Regions from separate parts of the Pantoea sp. SO10 genome, predicted to be linked through region 1. Evidence: riboswitches for the same ligand, from Rfam matches in the RefSeq annotation. Region 1 holds a riboswitch; the other holds the start of a gene.
The links. Region 1 has a riboswitch for thiamine pyrophosphate ahead of thiB (thiamine ABC transporter substrate binding subunit). Riboswitches for the same ligand answer to the same signal wherever they lie in the genome.
Positions count from the first base shown of each region.

Region 1 (6,017 bases):
AGCGCTGAGAAGGGTTCATCCAGCAGCAAAATCGGTTGATTGCGCAGCAGGCAGCGCGCCAATGCCACGCGCTGACGCTGTCCACCGGAAAGCTGACCAGGCAAACGCGTGAGCATCGCCTGCAAGCCGGTTTGCTCGGCGATATCCACCACTTGCTGCTGCTGTTCGCGCGTCAATTTCAGGCCCGGATGTAGGCCCAACGCCATGTTTTGCTGCACCGTGAGATGCGGAAACAGATTGTTCTCCTGGAACAGCATGGAAACCGGGCGCGCCGACGGCACGCTGTGGGTATGATCAACGCCGTTCATCACCAGCGCGCCTTGATTGATCGGCAAAAAGCCGCCAATCAGACTCAGTAAAGTACTTTTCCCCGCGCCGCTCGGACCGAGGATCGCCAGACGTTCACCCGCCTGCGCCGCAAAACTGAAGCGCATCGGCAGATGCTGATAAAAGTAAGTGAGGTTATTCAGTGTCAGCATGGCGACCCGGTAATTTTTCCATCAGAGTAAAAAGTAGTAAGCAGAGCAGCAGCAGCAGGAGTGCGGTGACGGCACCGTCCGCACCGCGATAGGCGCCAATCTGCTGGAACAGATAGAAGGGCAGCGTGCGGAAATCGGCGCTGCCGAACAGCGCGACGACGCCAAAATCGCCAATCGACAGCACGCAGGCAAACGCCAGCGCCTGAGCAATCGGGCGTTTCAGCGCGCGCAGCTCAATCAGCCGCAAGCGGTTGAAACCGGAGATGCCGAGTGAAGCGCAGAGCTGGCTGTAACGGGCGCTGATATCGCGCATCGGATTCTCCAGCACTTTCATCGCATAAGGAATGGCGATCAGGGCGTTAGTGAAGATCACCAAACCATCGGCGCGCTGCGGCAACCCCACGGTGGCGTTGAACAGCAGAAAGAAACCGCTCGCCAGCACAATGCCCGGCATAGCCAGAATCAGCATGCCGCTCATCTCCATCGCCTGCGCGGCGACTCTGTTCTGGCGCTGCCGCAGTTCGCGGCTGCTCCACAGCAGCATCATGGTCAGCACCACGCAGAGCACGCCGGCGCCCACGGCAATACGCAGCGAGGTAAAGGTGGCTTGCCACAGCGCCGCTTGTTGCAGCGCACCGGCAACGCCGCCGCGCAAACCATCGACGATTACTGCCGCCAGCGGCGGTAACAGCAGCAGCAGCGCCAGGCCAATCAGCACCGTATCGCTGATGCGCGCCTGCCATGAATCCTGCGGATCGCGCCAGCCGCGAATGCTCTGGCTGCCGGTGGGAATGGCTTTGCTAAAGCGCTGGCTCAGCAGCACCAGCAGCAAACAGCAAGCGAGCTGTAACAGCGCCAGCAGCGCCGCGCGGCCCGGATCGTAATCGAAATTCAGCGCCTGATAGATCGCCAGTTCCAGCGTGGTCGCTTGTGGTCCGCCGCCCAGCGCCAGCACCGTGGCGAAGCTGGCGAAACAGAGCATAAAGATCAGTGCCGCCGTCGGCAGAATCTGACGGCGCAGCCACGGCCACTCCAGCAAGCGAAACAGATTCCAGCCGCGCAGGCCAAGCTGGGCGGCGACTTGCCGCTGCTCGCCGGGAATGTTCTCCAATGCCTGTAACAGCAGGCGCGTCGCCAGCGGCAGGTTAAAGAAGACGTGCGCCAATAGAATGCCCTGCAGGCCATACGGCGAAAAGTGGTAGTCAAAGCCGATGGTCGCGCACAGTTGTGCCAGCCAGCCGCTGCGACCGTACACGCTGAGCAAGCCAAACACCGCCACCAGCACCGGCAGCACCAGCGTCATGGCGCACAGGCGCAGCAACAGATTGCGTCCCGGAAAACGGCGGCGATAGAGCGCGCGCGCCAGCAGGATCGCGGGCAGCACCGACAGCAGCGCCGACAGCAGCGCCTGCTCAAACGAGAACAGCAGCACATGATGCAAATAGCTGTCGTCGAGTAGCGCGCGCCAGTCGGTGGCCGGAGCGACCACCACCAATGCGCCAAACGCCAGCAGCGCCACCGCGCACAGCATCAGCGCGATGGCGCTGCCGGGAATCAACCAGCCGGGCATTAACGGCTAACGGCGCTTTGCCATGCGCTGATCCACGCGGCGCGATGGTCGGCGACTTCGGCTGGCGTGAATTGCAACGCCTTCGCGGGCACCTGCAACGTTTGATAACCGGCTGGCAGATCGCTTTTGATCACCGGATACATCCAGTTGCCGGTAGGAATGGTCTGCTGGAAGGCCGGAGAAACCATAAACTGCATGAACTGCTGCGCCAGCTTAGGCTGTTTGCTACTGGCGAGCTGCGCGGCGACTTCCACCTGTAAATAGTGGCCTTCGCTGAATTCGGCCGCGGCGTAGTTCTCTTTCTTCTCTTCGATAATGTGATAAGCCGGAGACGTGGTGTAGCTCAACACCAGATCGCTTTCGCCTTTCAGGAACAGGCCGTAAGCTTCGCTCCAGCCTTTAGTGACGGTAACGGTTTTTTGCGCCAGCTTCTGCCACGCATCAGCTGCGTTATCGCCATACACTTTTTGCATCCACAGCAGCAGGCCAAGACCCGGCGTGCTGGTACGCGGATCTTCATAAATCACGCGCCATTTTTCCGGGCTTTCGACCAGCTCTTTCAGGCTTTTCGGCGGGTTCTTCAGTTTGTTTTTATCGTAGACGAAAGCGAAGTAGCCATAATCGAACGGGATAAAGGTTTGATTGTTCCAGCCATCCGGCAGTTTTAAGCTGCGGGTATCGATGCTGCTTTCGGCAAACAAGCCGGTTTTCTCCGCTGCCTGCACCAGATTGTTATCCAGCCCGAGCACCACATCGGCTTTGCTGTTTTTGCCTTCCATGCGCACGCGATTGAGCAGCGATACGCCATCTTCTAGCGCCACATACTTCAGCTCGCAGTCGCACTGCGCTTCAAAGGCTTTTTTTACCGCCGGGCCGGGGCCCCAATCGGCAGAGAACGAATCGTAGGTGTAAACAGTCAGAACCGGTTTGGCAGCGAAAGCCGGTGCCGTAACCAGCAGCAACATAGGCAGAACTTTGTTTAACACTTTGCGCTCCTTGAGGAGAAGAGATGTTGAGTCGCAAAGGATCTGAGGAGTGAGGCATCTCAAATCCCTACGCCGGTATTAGCCGGATCAGGTTCGACGGGTTTCTCTCAGCCCTGATATCAAGGCACCCCGTTGAGAACGGCTCATTCTAGACATTTATATGACAGCGCGAAAGGATCACAGCTCCGGTGGTGCAAACCAGGCTGATTTGAAGTCAAACCAGCCGAGCGTATTCAGCCGCACGCCGCGCATACTGCGTTGCCCTTCCAGTAGCAGCCAGTGATGGAACAGCGGATGCAGATAGTCGCGGTCGATCAGCTGTTTGCTCCATTCCGCCAGCGGTAACGCTTTCTGCCGCCAGCGCGCGGCATCGGCTTGCCAGTCAATCGGGATGCAGTGATGCATCAACGGCAGCTCGAACAGTTGCGCGAACAGCGCGTACTCCAGCGGCAGGGTAAAGTTGACGCTGCCAAGCCAGATATCACTTTCACCTTCGCCCTCGAACCACGCTTCGTAGCTCACGACACGAGTAATTAGCTCGACACCTTGCTGCGCCAGCAGCGGTCGTAGCGCGTTAGCGATACCTTCATGCTCAACGTGATGGCTGTACCAGCTCAGCGTCAGCTGAGTTAAGCCTGCCGGTTTATCGGCGGAGGTGAGATCGCGGCGATGGTGCCAGCGCGGCAGCAAGCCATAAGCCGGGAACCAGTAACGCTGATAGCCGACGCCTGCATGATTCAGTAAGGCGATGGGATTAAACAGATAGCTTACCCAGCGGCGGAAATGCGCATCGCGACCCAACTCGGAGCGCTGATCGTACAGCAAGAAGTAGCAGCCTTCTTCCAGACGACTCTCTTCCGATTTTTCATCGGCGGTTTCGCCCTGCAACTTGACTCCGGCATACACCAGCTCGTCGCTGATCTCCGGCAGCACCCAAATCGACACATCGTCAATCAGCGCGCGATAGCCAAAGTAATCATCAAAGGCGGCGATCTTCAGCTGCGTTTGCTGATTGCGCACCACGCTGTACGGACCGGTGCCAAGCGGCTGGCGGGCAAACTGGCGTAACGTGGGCCATTCGCGCGGCAGGATCATCGCGCTGACGCTGGCCAGCAGCCACGGCAACCAATCGTCCGGCTGGCTCAGATGAATATCCAGCGTCCAGGGCGCGGGCGAATCCAGTTTACTGATGTGAGAAAACAGCGGCTGGCTGCGCACGCGCTCCAGCGAAGCAATCACATCCGCCATTTCCAGTTCACGGCCATGATGAAAACGAATCGCCGGGCGCAGGAAGAAACGCCACTGCAGCGGCGAGGTTTGCTGCCAGTGATGGGCGATATCGGGTTCGATTTCCCCCTTTTCCTCATTTATGCGCATCAGGCCGTTGAAAATTTGTCGCGCCAGATGGGTTTCCGAGCGGCGCAGCGGCGAACCGGGTAGCAGATTGGGCAGCGGGCGATAATAGAGCACGCGCAGGATGTGTTTACCCTGGCGGAAGCTGCGGCCTAAATGCGCCGCAATCATCTGGCGCACCTGGTTTTTATCGCCCACCAGCTGCACTAACTGTTCGATGCGATCTTGTTCCAGCAGATCCTCGGCGCGCTGCTGCTGGAGCGCCAAGCCGGTGTAGCAAAAACTCAGCATTGAGCGCTTGCCGCGTCCCGCTTCTGCCTGCCAAATCAGCCAGCCTTCGCTCTGCATGGCGTTGAGCAGGTTACGCATATGGCGACGCGAGCAGTGCAGCAGATCGGCCAGCTCGCTGAGCGTGGTTTCCTGATCCTGCCCCTGACAGCTTTGCCATAGGCGGATAAATTGCTGCTGCAGACGTGAAGAGGACATAAAAGGGGAACTCCTTGTCAGAATCGCTCAGTTTTTCCTGCCTCATATTAGAGGCATACTGCCCGGCAATGGAAGAGCGGGAGGCATTCAGTAATGAATGGCGCTCTGCCAGCGGTTCCGCCGACGTGGAACCCCTTTCTGAGTAGGGTGCATTTTCACCGCCAGCAGCGCTTTATCTGCTGGCTTTTTTCGTTTTGCTGTAGAATCTTCTACCCTCATTTCTCTACCTTTTTTATTCGCAAAGGGATTTCTGCATGAAATCGCTGTTAACGCGTCAACGTCGCATCAATCCGGTCTACCTCTCGTTTATGGCGGTGTCGTTTATGACCGGCGTGGCCGGTGCGCTGCAGGCGCCGACGCTGAGCCTGTTTCTGACGCGCGAAGTACAGGTAAGTCCGTTCTGGGTCGGCTTGTTCTTTACCATCAATGCGATCGCGGGGATTGTGGTCAGCCTGCTAATGGCGAAACGCTCCGATAATCAGGGCGATCGCCGCAACCTGATTCTGTTTTGCTGCCTGATGGCGACGCTGAATGCGCTGCTGTTTGCCTTTAATCGCCACTATTTAACGCTGGTGACGCTGGGCGTGTTTTTGTCGGCGCTGGCCAGCGTGTCGATTCCGCAGGTGTTCGCCCTCGCGCGGGAATATGCCGATCAGTCGGCGCGTGAAGTGGTGATGTTCAGCTCAGTGATGCGTGCGCAGCTGTCGCTGGCGTGGGTGATCGGGCCACCGCTGTCGTTTGCGCTGGCGCTTAATTACGGTTTTGTGACGCTGTTTTGCGTGGCGGCGGGGATTTTCCTGCTAAGCATGCTGCTGGTCTGGCGCACCTTGCCCTCGGTGCCGCGCGTGGTGGTCTCGCCTGAAGAGGTGCTGACGCAGCTGAGCCCGTGGAAGGACAGTCAGGTGCGGTTGCTGTTTATCGCCTCCGTCACCATGTGGGCGTGCAACACCATGTATATCATTGATATGCCGCTGTATATCAGTACCACGCTTGGCCTGCCGGAGAAGCTGGCGGGCTTGCTGATGGGCACCGCCGCCGGGCTGGAGATTCCTATTATGCTGCTGGCCGGGCATTACGCGCGGCGCACCGGCAAACGCAACCTGATGCTGCTGGCGCTGGTGGCGGCGATTGTGTTTTATCTCG
Region 1 is NZ_CP040095.1:729,170-735,186, forward strand. It holds gene thiQ (thiamine ABC transporter ATP-binding protein ThiQ) at 1-479, opposite strand, end outside; gene thiP (thiamine/thiamine pyrophosphate ABC transporter permease ThiP) at 463-2,049, opposite strand; gene thiB (thiamine ABC transporter substrate binding subunit) at 2,049-3,035, opposite strand; TPP riboswitch at 3,082-3,177, opposite strand; gene sgrR (HTH-type transcriptional regulator SgrR) at 3,213-4,874, opposite strand; gene FCN45_RS03315 (MFS transporter) at 5,129-6,017, shown strand, end outside.

Region 2 (6,017 bases), on a different replicon from region 1:
ACCGTGGTTTTGCCACCGCGCAGGTGCAGATTCAGCCGCTGACACAGCGGTTTATCGCCCCAGCTAAAGCTCACATCGTTGAACAGAATGTCCTGATTCATGGGCGATTGGCCGCCAGAATCGCCAACTGGTGAAATCCGCGCTGCGCCAGCGCGTTAGCGGCCTGCGCGGCACGGATGCCGCTGGCGCACACCAGCACGATGCGCTGCTGGGCGGGCGGCTGCCACGCGGCGATCGCCTGCGGCAAGATGCGCTCAACGCCATCCGCCACGCTGACCGGCGCTTCTTCATAGCTGCGCAGTTCGACAATACAGTCATCGGCGGCCAGCATTTGCAGGTCGATAAACGGCACCACATATTCCGGCTCTTCAGCATCATCAAAGCGGAACTGGCGGAAGTGCCAGTTCACAAAATCGCAATTCACCAGACAACCGAGCGGTGAAGGCTGTAATTCCAGCAGTACGTTGAGCGCCATCTGCGCCTGCATCGCGCCAAGCGTTGCCACCGCCGGGCCCATCACGCCTGCGGTGTTGCAGTTCGCGGCCGATGACGGCAAGCGCGGGAACAACGCGCGATAGCTCGGGGCGCCGCCACAGAATCCGCCGACGTAACCTTGCCGCCCCAGCACCGAGGCGCTGATCAGCGGCATGCCTGCCTGCATGCAAGCATCGGAAAGTTGGTAGGTGACGGCAAAGTTATCGGCGGCATCGATCACCAGATCGCATCCCGCCAGCGCCTGCTGCAGATTACTGGCGCTCAGCGACTGCTGCAGCGCCTCGATTTGCACCTGCGGATTGCGCTGCTGCAACGCGTGCTGCGCGCGCAGCACTTTGGGCTGGTCAATATCCTTCTCAGTAAACAACGTTTGCCGATGCAGGTTATGCAGCGCCACCACATCGTCGTCATACAGCCGAATATAGCCGACCCCCGCGCCCACCAGCTGCGGCAGGAGTGTGGCGCCTAATCCGCCCGCGCCCGCCACCAGCACGCGCGCGTCGAGCAGTTTCTGCTGCCCTGCCTCGCCGATTTCCGCCAGCATCATCTGGCGTTGATAACGTTGCATAGTTGGCTGCCTCAACTCAGATTTGCCAGACCGAAGATCGGCGTGGACGCGGCTGCCATATCGCGCTTCTCCATCAGTCCGGCAGCGCGCGCGGCCTGTCCGGCTTCAATCGCCAGCCGGAAGGCGTGGGCCATGCCGACTGGATCGCCGGCTTTGGCGACGGCGGTGTTGAGCAAAATGCCATCGAAGCCCATCTCCATCGCCTGCGCCGCCTGCGACGGCGCGCCAATGCCCGCATCAATGATCAGCGGGATGTCGCTGAACCACGCACGCATGGCGCGCAGGCCATCGATGTTGCGCAAACCCTGGCCGGAACCAATCGGCGCGCCCCACGGCATCAACAGTTCGCAACCCGCCGCCAGCAGCTTTTCGCCAACGATCAGATCTTCGGTGGTGTACGGAAATACCTGAAAACCCTCTGCGCTGAGGATGCGCGCGGCTTCCACCAGCGCGAAAGGATCGGGTTGCAGCGTGTCGGCATGGCCGATTACTTCCAGTTTGATCCACGCGGTGTTGAACAGTTCGCGCGCCATGTGCGCGGTGGTGACGGCCTCTTTTACCGTGTGACAACCGGCGGTATTCGGTAACACGCGGATGTTGAGCCCAGTCAGCAGTTCGCGGAATGCCGCGCCCGCCGCGCCTTCGCGCCGCAAACTGACGGTGATGATGTCGGTGCCGGAGGCGGCAATCGCCTGCTGCAAAATGGCGGGCGAAGGATAACCGGCGGTGCCGAGCAGGAAGCGTGATTGCGGTTCAAAATCGTAAAACATCGCTTAACCTCCCTGCATCGGTGACAGCACTTCGAGCTGGCAACCTTCATCCAGCCGCTGCGTGTCGTACTGGCTTTTTGGCACAAACGCACCGTTGTAGGCGGTGGCGACGCAGGCCACATCAATTTGCTGCTCGATCAGCAATTCGCTCAGGCTTGTTGCCTGGGTGCTGATGGCGCGGCCGTTAAGCTGAATATTCATTGTTGAGTTCCCCAGAAATGCGTTGCATCAGCTGCTCTGCCAGCATTGGCGCCAGCAGAAAACCGTGGCGATACATGCCGTTGAGATAAAAAGTGTGATTGTGATAGTGGATTTCCGGCAGATTCGCCGGATAGGCCGGACGCAGCCCGCTACCGCTCTCAATCACGCGCGCTTCGGCTAAGGCGGGATGGATGGCATAGGCGGCGCTGAGTAACTCCATCATGGCGCGCGCGCTGATGGCGCTGGCATCGTCGCTCTCAATCATGGTGGCGCCGAGCATAAAGTGGCCGCCGCGACGCGGCACCAGATAGCAGGGAAAACGCGGATGCAGCAGACGAATCGGGCGGGAAAACTGCACTTCATCGCTGTGCAAAATCAGCATCTCGCCGCGCACCGCACGCAGGCGCGGCAGATGCGGCGCGGCGTGGATGCCGCGACAATCGATAATCTGGCCGCTCGGCGCGTGATTGCTGAATGACACGCCGCGCGCGATCAGCGCGTCACGCATCTCCTGCAACGCCAGACGCGGATCGAGATGCGCTTCCCCGGCGAAAAACAGACCGCGCGCAAAGCGCCCTTCCAGCGCCGGTTCAATGTTGGCGGGATCGACCCATTGATGCTGCTCGGTCATGCGGGCGAAACGATTGAGTTCCAGGCTATCGCGCGGCGGCGCAACCACCAACGTGCCCTGATGCTCGACGCTGCTGACGCGCTGTTGCCACCACGCGGCGGCGTGTTGCCCAAGAGTGATAACATCGCGCGGCGCGCTTTCGGCTTCACACCAGGGCGCTAGCATGCCGCCAGCAAACCACGATGCCGGGCGGCGCGCGTCATCGCCCATCACCTCAACGCCTTCACCGCGTTCCGCCAGCAAAGTGGCTACGCATAGGCCCGCCACGCCGCAGCCAAGCACGCTCCAGCGGCTCACAGCGCCGGTTCCAGGATGTTCAAACAGGGGGAATTCACATCGGCCTCTCAGTGTTAGCTGAGACCCGCAGATACAGGAGAAGGGAAATGGCGCGTCCATCGAGATTGTTTGAGCGCCAGACAGCCCAAAAAACAAGACTGTCAGTCTTCCTACGCCAGTATCAACTGGGTCAGGTTCAAAGGGTCGCTAAACCGCGCAGTGCGCTATTAGCCTCTCAGTCTCTTTGGCGAGACTCCCCCGACGCGTCTATTTGTATTGCAGGCGATGGTCGCCGTCAAGCGCGGAATAACCGGATGCTTTACGTGGCATTTAGCATCACGGCATTTATCGCTACTTAGGCTTTGTGGATCACAAACGTAACATATGGTATACAAACACATTATTTTATGCGCAAGAAAACATTACAGGTGATGTCGGAATAACCATGAACAATATTAAAATTGCATTTATTAAAGCCGGCTGGCACAAAGAAATTGTCCATAATGCCCTGGTGGGTTTTGAAAAAGAATTAGCCGATCAATCCGTAGAAGCACAATTAAAAGTGCTGGAAGTGCCTGGCGCATTTGAAATGCCGCTGCTGGCTAAGCGTCTGGCCGAAACCGGCAAATACGATGCGATCGTCTGCGCTGCGCTGGTGGTTGACGGCGGTATCTATCGCCATGATTTCGTTGCCGCTGCGGTGGTTGATGGCTTGATGAATGTGCAGCTGACCACCAACGTACCGGTGTTCTCCGTTTCATTAACGCCACATAACTTCCAGCCGGTTGATGTGATTGAAAACTTCTATACCGAGCATTTTATTAAGAAAGGCAAAGAAGCGGCACGCGCGGTGTTAGCGATCCATAATTTGTCGATTGATTGATGCATTAAAAAGGGAGCACCTCTTCAGGCGCTCCCTTTTTATTTATGATGACCTTCAACGGCTCATTTTCAGAATAGTGCTAATCATCTCGTAAAATAGTCTTACGAATAAAGTATCAGCTATTCGTCATTAACGCTGTGGATGATTCACTTCCAGCGGACGCAGATCAAACACCAGCACTTCCGCATCATCACCGTTAGCAAACTGCAGCGCGCTTTCGTTGCGAACGCGTGCACCGTCGCCCTCTTTGAACTTCACGCCGTTCACTTCGATGCTGCCGCGTGCCACGTGAATATAGGCGTAACGATCGCCATCCAACGCGAAGGTTTGCTGCTCGACACCGTCGAACAATCCGGCATAAACGCGAATATCCTGACGCACGCTGAGTGAACCGTTATCCCCTGCCGGCGAAATAATCAGGCGCAGCTGACCGCGTTTGTCACGTTCCGACACTGAAATCTGTTGATAACCGGGAGGCGAATTACGTTCGCCAGGCACAATCCAGATCTGCAGGAAGTGCACGTTGTCCGTTTTCGAGTGGTTAAACTCGCTGTGCGTGACGCCGCTGCCGGCGCTCATTAGCTGCACATCACCCGGCACAATCACCGAACCGGTGCCCATGGAATCTTTATGCTCCAGCGCGCCTTCCAGCACGTAGGAGATAATCTCCATGTTGTTGTGCGGATGCGCACCAAAACCGCGACCCGGTGCAACGCGGTCATCATTGATCACCAGCAAGTCTGAGAAGCCGGTTTGTTTTGGATCCCAGTAACTGGCAAAAGAGAACGTATGATGCGAATTCAACCAACCGTGGTCACCCACTCCGCGTTGTTCTGACAGGCGTTGTTCAATCATGGTCTGCTCCTCAAATTTGCTGTTGGGGGGCGATTGCCCTTCCCGTTGCAAACAAGTATACGTAAACTGATTTGCCTAACAATGCGTCATAATGACAATGACTGTCACCGATAAGTGGACAATATGCAGATTGAAGATCTCCGTATTTATGTTGCCGTTATCAAAGCCGGTAACTTCACCGCTGCGGCCGAACAGCTGATGCTGTCGAAGCAGTATGTCAGCCGCCGCATCGCCGCGCTGGAGGAGTCGCTTGGCGCGCGCCTGCTGAATCGCAACACGCGGAAGTTGTCGGTAACCGATAACGGCCAGCTGTTTGCGCAGCACGCGCAGCGCATTCTTGATGATGTGCAGGAAGCCGAGCTGGCGGTATCGGGGCGTCGTCAGGTGCTGCAGGGCAGCTTCCGCCTGAGCGTGCCGATGTCGTTTGGTATCAGCCATTTGTCGCCGTTTATTGCCGAGTTTCTCAGCCAGCATCCGGGTTTGCAGTTTCAGGTTGAACTGGCGGATCGGCATGTCGATATGGTGGGTGAAGGATTTGATATGGCGATTCGCATCGGTACGCTGCCAGATTCGAGTTTGATCGCCAGGCGACTGGGCGAGTTTCGCCGCGTGATCTGCGGCAGCCCGTCATACCTGCAGGGCGCAGGCGCAGGCGCACCGCGAACGCCAGAGGAGTTGAGCGAGCATTTATGTCTGCGCTACGGGCGCGAAAGCCAGACCGGCTGGGAACTGTTTAACGGCGACCAGCGCAAAGTGATTAGTGTGCATGGGCCGATGGTGAGTAATAACGGGGAAATGCTGCGCGACGCAGCAGTGGCCGGATTGGGTCTGATTATGCTGCCAGAGTTTATTGTGGCGCCAGCGCTGGCGAGCGGTGAGCTGGTGAAGGTGCTGGAAGAGTGGCAGCCGACCTCGCTCCATCTTAATGCGCTCTATCCGCAGCACCGTCAGCGCAGTGAGATCAATCGGGTGTTTATGACATTTTTGCAGCAGAAGTTGGCGTAAAAATTAATTACCCGTTGCGGCACGATCTATTGCGCATATCAAGGGCGGCAATGTGCCCATCCCGGCAATACGTAATATATCGCGCCGCAACGGTAGGTTGGGTGTTAATGACTTTCGTGCGCGAAGGTAATCGATTTACGACGTGCATCGCGCATCGCCACCGCATGGATCAGCAGACCCAACACCGCCAGAATCGCGCCTACCCAACCGGTGGATTGCCATCCCAGACCAGCGGAAATGGTCACGCCACCCAGCCATGCACCAAGCGCGTTAGCGAGGTTAAACGCCGAATGGTTCATTGCTGCCGCCATGGTTTGCGCATCTCCGGCGACA
Region 2 is NZ_CP040096.1:473,494-479,510, reverse strand. It holds gene FCN45_RS21720 (ABC transporter ATP-binding protein) at 1-101, opposite strand, end outside; gene FCN45_RS21715 (HesA/MoeB/ThiF family protein) at 98-1,063, opposite strand; gene FCN45_RS21710 (thiazole synthase) at 1,075-1,833, opposite strand; gene thiS (sulfur carrier protein ThiS) at 1,837-2,034, opposite strand; gene FCN45_RS21700 (FAD-dependent oxidoreductase) at 2,018-2,962, opposite strand; TPP riboswitch at 3,092-3,211, opposite strand; gene FCN45_RS21695 (6,7-dimethyl-8-ribityllumazine synthase) at 3,387-3,824, shown strand; gene FCN45_RS21690 (pirin family protein) at 3,954-4,679, opposite strand; gene FCN45_RS21685 (LysR family transcriptional regulator) at 4,803-5,684, shown strand; gene FCN45_RS21680 (MFS transporter) at 5,789-6,017, opposite strand, start outside.
Region 2: another riboswitch for thiamine pyrophosphate. It lies ahead of FCN45_RS21700 (FAD-dependent oxidoreductase); the one in region 1 lies ahead of thiB (thiamine ABC transporter substrate binding subunit).